Regions from separate parts of the Arthrobacter sp. PL16 genome, predicted to be linked through region 2. Evidence: predicted binding sites of a transcription regulator. Region 2 holds the regulator's gene; the other holds the start of a gene.
The links. The regulator HspR, encoded in region 2, represses chaperone genes until heat shock. The targets are predictions, from matches to a motif close to AAGTTGAGTCNNNNNGACTCAACTT.

Region 1: the regulator HspR is predicted to act here: its motif matches at 1,755-1,779, upstream of RCH21_RS08330 (Hsp20/alpha crystallin family protein).

The regions. Positions count from the first base shown of each region.
Region 1 is NZ_JAXCIC010000003.1:234,052-237,454, forward strand. It holds gene nhaA (Na+/H+ antiporter NhaA) at 1-315, opposite strand, end outside; gene RCH21_RS08315 (haloacid dehalogenase type II) at 385-1,116, opposite strand; gene RCH21_RS08320 (DUF2630 family protein) at 1,116-1,367, opposite strand; tRNA gene RCH21_RS08325 (tRNA-Val) at 1,545-1,618, shown strand; gene RCH21_RS08330 (Hsp20/alpha crystallin family protein) at 1,833-2,294, shown strand; gene RCH21_RS08335 (SDR family oxidoreductase) at 2,429-3,226, shown strand; gene RCH21_RS08340 (hypothetical protein) at 3,330-3,403, shown strand, end outside.
Region 2 is NZ_JAXCIC010000002.1:239,984-243,386, reverse strand. It holds gene RCH21_RS04860 (glycoside hydrolase family 13 protein) at 1-1,700, shown strand, start outside; gene RCH21_RS04855 (heat shock protein transcriptional repressor HspR) at 1,819-2,250, opposite strand; gene RCH21_RS04850 (DnaJ C-terminal domain-containing protein) at 2,302-3,315, opposite strand.

The DNA.
Region 1 (3,403 bases), on a different contig from region 2:
CTCGCGCTTGAGTTCGAGCCCTGCCAGGAAGAAGAAGATGGCGAGCAGTCCGTCCGCGGCCCAGGCACCGACACTGAGTTCCAGATGCCAGGGTTCGTAGCCGAACCGGAAGTCCCGCAGGGCGAAGTAGGTGTCAGCGGCCGGCGAGTTCGCGAGGATCAGGGCGAGGACCGTGGCCAGGAGCAGGAGTGCCCCACCCACCGTCTCCTTGCGCAGGATGGTCGTGATGCGCAGGTGCTCGGGATAGCTGCTGCGGGAGAAGACGTGGCTGCCGGGCGGTGACGGGGGCTGCGGGGATGATGGCTGGGTGTTCATCGGGGTCCTTCTATCGGGCACGCTCATGGGAGCGCCGACCAGACTTCCCGGCTCACCAGAACTCCCAGCCTAGCGTGCAGGGCCTCGGTCCGTCTCCCCGGGACCTGGATCAGGGAGCTGACGAGCTGCGCTCTCCCCCAACAGGACGCCCGGCAGGCCGGCGATCGTCGACACCTCGTGATCGGGGCGCATCATGACGGGAGGGTAGGGCACACCGCTCCGGTTCAGCCAGGCCGTACGGAGCCCGGCCCGTGCGGCCCCGTCGATGTCCCACGGGTGGACGGCGACGAGCACGACATCGCCCGCTTCCCGGCCCAGTGCGGACAGGGCATAGGCGTACGCCTCCGGGGAGGGCTTCCATCGCGGGGCATCCTCCACCGAGAGGACCGCGGTGAAGGAACTGCGGAGACCGGTGCGCTCGAGGAGGCCCACTGCCGTCGTCGCTGCACCGTTGGTCAGCGCAGCGATGTCGAAACCAGCACCGGACAGGTCATGGACGCCGTCGTGCACGTCGGGGTGTGCCGGGAGGTTCTGCAGCGCCGTGAGCACGTGCTCCGCGGCCGCATCGCCGTCCCTGTTCAGCACCTGGTCGGCCAGGACCACCCTCAATGCACCCGCGGCGATATCACGGAAGGAGGGGTTCTGCCCGGCCGCGGTCAGCGCGAAACCATCCCGGAGCACGGAGGCGAACCACAGCCCGGCGAGCTGCGGAGGAGCCCCGATCTCCTCGAAGTGCTGGGTCATGCGGCCCATGTCCGAGAGGGTCTCGTTGACATCGAACAGCACCAGCGGCAGCGTCATTACTGGCGGTACCCCTCAACCTGGCTGATCGGCCGTGCATCGGCGTCGGCGGGGTTCTCACCCGCGTCGGCCTTCGCGCGACGCTGGCGGAGGAGGTCCCAGCTCTGGTCGAGGTCTTCCTGGACCTTCCTGAGTCGCGCGGCGTGCTCCTGGTGGGCCTCGCCGTCGCCGGCGTCCTGGGGCTGGTCGCGGAGCTCGTGTTCTTCCTGCACGAGTGCCTGGATGCGCTGCAGGATTTCCTGGTCGTCCATGATGCGTTCCCTTCGTCGTCGTGCCGGCATGAGCGGAGTGGCTGCAAGATACTCAGGCGGCTTTCCTTCAGGCTACTGAGGCTGCGGAGTGAAGACCAGCGACGGTGATCCCACCTTTGACGGGCCAGGGGAATTTGGCGCGCCGCCGGGATGCCCTAAGCTATGTGAGAACCAATTGCCTGTGTAGCTCAGTCTGGTAGAGCACCCGCTTCACACGCGGAAGGCCCGGGGATCGAGGCCCCGCGCAGGCACGAGGATCGGCTGGTGACAGCGAAGGAAAGGCCTGTATCGGTAAGTCGATACGGGCCTTTTCCATGTCAGGAATGTTCGTTCTGGGCGAACAGAAAGGGGTTAGCACTCAACGAGGTCGAGTGCTAACATTTTTCGTAGTTGAGCGAAGGACGCTCAACCTGATCAATACACCACCTGCCGGTGGCACATGCGAAGGAGTTGTTTCCAGTGGCCATGAAGTTTGATCCGTTCCGCGAGCTCGACCGCGTTGCCGGCGCCCTGCTGGAGAACCGTCCCGGGCTCCGTGTCATGCCGATGGACCTGTACCGCGACAAGGACCACTACATCCTCTCCGCCGACCTTCCGGGTATCGATCCCGGGTCGGTCGACATCGATGTCGATGGTCAGCTCCTGACGATCCGCGCGGAACGCACCCTGCGCGGCGCCGAGGGAGTCAAATGGCTGACCCGCGAGCGCGAGAGCGGCTCGTTTCTGCGGCAGCTGAACCTCGGTCAGGGTGTCGACACCGAGGGAATCGCGGCCCGCTACGAGAACGGGGTGCTCAGTGTGACCATCCCCGTCAGCCAGCGTGCAAAGCCCCGCAAGATCGAGATCGTGAGCGGGGAGTCCTCCACTCCGGTCGAGTCGACGGCGGTCCAGTCCGGCTCCGAAGGACAGGGCGCCGTGGAGGCGTGATCCTTCCCTGAAGTACCCCCGGGCCCGCGCCCGGGGGTACTTCATTTAACGCCACAGCACCCGTTACGACCGGCCCGGTTTCGTAGTCCAGATTTCCCTTGCCCGGTACTGCCCCCGGCACGAAGGATGGCCGTATGGACTTCACACCGAGCAAAGCAATCGTCACCGGCTCCGACTCCGGCATCGGCCGGGCCACCGCCATAGCCCTCGCAGCTGCGGGATGCGACGTCGGCATCACCTGGCATTCGGATCAGGAGGGCGCCGAGGAAACCGCGCGCCTCGTCCGGGAGAAGGGTGTCAAGGCCGCCGTCGCACAGCTCGACACCACCGATGCCCCTGCCTGCGGTGACGTCGTCGACCAACTGGCGAAGGAGCTCGGCGGCCTCGACGTCTTCGTGAACAATGCCGGCGTCAACGGCGGCACCATGTTCATGGAGACGGACTGGGATACCTGGCGAGGCACCATGGGCGCCAACCTGGACGGGGCCTTCGTCTGCCTCCAGCGTGCGGCGCGGCACATGATCGACGGCGGCAGGGGCGGGCGCATCATCGCGGTCACCAGCGTGCACCAGGAGCAGCCGCGCGTGGGATCGGCCGCCTACGACGCCTCCAAGCACGGGCTCGGCGGTCTCATCAGGACCATCGCACTGGAACTCGCCGACCGCGGCATCACCGCCAACGCTGTCCTGCCCGGTGAGATTAATACCCCGATGAACGATTCCGAGGAACAGGATCCCCACACCATGGACCGCCCGGGTATCCCCCTGGGCCGGCCCGGTGCGCCGGAGGAGATCGCCGACGTCGTCGTCTTCCTCGCCTCCGGCGCCTCCAGCTACGTCAACGGCGCCTCCTTCGTGGTGGACGGCGGCATGCTGCTCATGGGTCCACAGGCCGGCTCCCACCTCACCAGCGGGGAATGGCGCACGCTCTGACCCGGACCGATGAGCGCGTGTGGCAACCTTCAGCGCGCGTTCATCCGGTGTTCAGGGGCCCTGGCTAGCGTGGGAGTCTCCTGAACCTCTCGAAAGGCCCACCGTGGACACCTCCCCCTCCGACGATCCCGATGTCCAGGACTGGTCCGGCTTCCTGTGCGGCGAGCACGTCACCCT
Region 2 (3,403 bases):
CCTCGACCGACTCCTTCCATCCCCCGCTGCACGCCCCGTCCGACGGCGACCAGTGGTGGCGCTCATCCGTCATCTATCAGGTGTACCCGCGTTCCTTCCGCGATTCCAACGGTGACGGCATGGGAGACCTCCCGGGCGTCACATCGGAGCTGGGCCATCTCGCCGAGCTCAGCATCGACGCCGTCTGGCTCTCGCCGTTCTACACCTCACCGCAGCGCGACGGCGGTTACGACGTCGCCGACTACTGCGACGTCGATCCGCTGTTCGGTACGCTGACGGACTTCGACGCGCTCGTCGAGCGGGCGGACCAGCTCGGGATCCGCGTGATCGTCGACCTCGTGCCCAACCACTGCTCCAGCGAGCACGCGCTCTTCCAGGCAGCCCTCGCCGCTCCGGCAGGTTCCGCCGAGCGCGCCATGTTCGTCTTCCGGAACGGACGCGGGGACGGCAGCGAGCCGCCGAACAACTGGCAGTCGCATTTCGGCGGGCCCGCCTGGACGCGGATCACGGATGCCGATGGCGCCGCGGGCCAGTGGTACCTGCACCTGTTCGATTCCTCGCAGCCCGACTTCAATTGGGACAATACGGATGTCCGTGCCGAGTTCGAACGGATCCTGCGCTTCTGGCTGGATCGCGGCGTCGGTGGTTTCCGCGTCGACGTCGCACATGCCCTCGTCAAGGCCGAGGGCCTGCCGGACTGGCACGGCCGCGCGGACGGCGGGTCCTCGGAGGGCTACCCGGGCTGGGAAGCGCCGATGTTCGGCCAGGAGGAAGTGCACACGATCTATCGCCGGTGGCGCAGCATCCTCGCAGAGTACGACGGCGAGCGCATCCTCTGCGCGGAAGCCTCGATCGATCCCCTGCCCCGGCTCTCGAGCTGGGTCCGACCGGACGAGATGCACCAGGCGTTCAACTTCGCCTACCTGCACCACCCCTGGAGCGCGCATTGCCTCCGCGACGTCGTCTCCTCGTCGCTCCTGGCCTTCGACGCGGTGGGTGCCCCGACCACCTGGGTCCTGAGCAATCACGACGTCGTCCGCCACACCAGCCGCTTCGGCCTCACAGCCGGAGCGCCGCGAGGCGGAGACGGAATCGGTCAGGCCGACGCGCAGCCCGACATCCGGACGGGCCTCGCCCGCGCCCGCGCGGCATCGCTCGCCATGTTCGCGCTTCCCGGTGGTATTTACCTCTACCAGGGAGAGGAGCTCGGGCTTCCTGACCACACTGCAATGCCCGACGACGCCCGGCAGGACCCGACCTTCACCCGCACCGGTGGCGAGCGCCTGGGCCGGGACGGCTGCCGTGTGCCCCTCCCTTGGCGGGCGGATGCGCCGTCGTTCGGTTTCGTGGAGGCCGAGGGAGCGCCGGCACCATGGCTCCCCCAGCCGGAGCAATGGGCCGAGTATGCGCGGGACGTCCAGTCGGCGGATGCAGATTCGACCCTGTCGCTGTATCGCACGGCCCTTCAGCTCCGTCGCGACCTGCGCCTCGGGGCGGGTTCGCTCAGCTGGTCGCGCGACCTTGAGCAGACCGACGTCGTGGCCTTCCTGAACGGTGAGGTCCTCGTCCTGCTGAACATGGGTGAGTTCGCCGTTCCCCTGCCATCGGGCTCGGTCATCGCAGCGAGCACTCCGGATGCCGCGGTGGACGGATTCCTCGCCCCTGACGCGTGCGTCTGGATCATGACGCGCAGCGATTAGCAGGGTGGAGCCCGGAATTCGCACGGGCATGCGCCATCCGGTGGCGCGGGAAGGCAGCGTCGAGGCGCTGCCGCCCGTGCCGCTCGAGCGGCACGGGCCGGGCCACACGCGGTACCGGCTACTGTGCGGGGGCCCTGACCGTATCGGGACGCCACACCATGAGCGCCTGGCTGCGGGGGCGGGGGCGCTGTCCGCGAGCCAGCGTGACGACGTCGCCCGCGAGCCCTGCGGCGAAGATGCGGCTGGATTCGGATAGCACCCGGCGGGACGCCAGCTCAGCGGACAACTCGGTAATGCGTGACTGTAGAGCGGTGACCTGGTTCTCGAGCTCGAGGATGCGCCGTATGCCTTCGAGAGAGACACCCTCCTGCGAAAGCCTCTGAATCTCGCGCAGGGTCCCGACGTCCTTCTGCGAGTAGCGCCGCGCCCGGCCGGGCGCCCGGCTGGGCGTCACGAGGCCCAGCCGGTCGTACTGGCGCAGCGTCTGCGGGTGCATGTCGGCGAGCTCAGCGGCTACGGAGATGACGTAGATGGGCATCGTGTAATCCATGACTGGCCTCCTTCCGTTGCAGGTGCTCTCGGCTATCGCTCGAACGTACTGCTACAGGCGCGCCTTCGCGGCCAGACCCGCTCGCAGATCGGCGTCCTTGGTGGCGGCCTGGAATGCCTCGACGGCTGCCTCCGCTTCCTTCGACAGGTTCTGGGGCACGCTCACCTCGACGGTGACGAGCAGGTCACCCGTGCCCTTGGACGTCGTCACTCCCCTGCCTTTGAGCCGCAGGGTCCTGCCCGACGGCGTCCCGGCGGGAATGCGCATCTTCACCATTTCCCCGGTCAGGGTCGGCACCTCGATCTGGGCGCCGAGGGCGGCCTCCGGGAAGCTGACGGGGACGTGCACGCGAATGTTGTCGCCGTCGCGTTTGAACAGCGGATGCTCCTTGACCGAGACCGTGACCATCAGGTCTCCGGGCCCCGCCTGGCCGGGCTGTCCCTTGCCCTTCACGCGCACTTTCTGTCCGTCCCGGATGCCGGCAGGGATACGCACGTCGATCTGCTCACCCGAGGGTTCGCGCAGGCCGATCGTGGTCCCGTTGATGGCTCCCGCGAAGGAGATCGATGTGCTGGCCGTGCGGTCGGCGCCCTTCTGGGGACGGGCGGTCTGGAATCCGCCGGGGAAGCCACCGCCGCCCATGCCCCCGCCGCCGAACAGGTCGGCGAATTCGGGAGGCAGGTCGCTGTTCGAGAAGCCGGTGCGCTGACGCGGCCCCGCGCCCTGGCGCGCCCCCGCACCCTGGCCGAAGAGGTTCCCGAAAATGTCCTCGAACCCGGCGTTGCCGCCGGCTCCACCGCCCGCGCCACCGGCAGAGAAGCGGGCTCCGCCTCCCATCGCACGGATGGCGTCGTACTGCTGGCGCTGCTCGGCATCGGACAGCACCGAGTAAGCCTCCGATACGTCCTTGAACGTCCGCTCGGATCCTGCGTCACCCTGGTTCTGGTCGGGGTGGTGCTTGCGGGCGAGCTTCCGGTAGGCCTTCTTGATGTCGACGTCGGACGCATCTTTGGAGACACCGAGGATCTTGTAGAAATCCTTGTCGACCCAATCCTGACTAGCCAATTGGCGTCTCCTTTCCTAGGAACGATTAAGAAGTGTGGTCGGGTTGCGTGATCCCGAAGGACCACGCAACCCGGGACCGTAGAGCGGC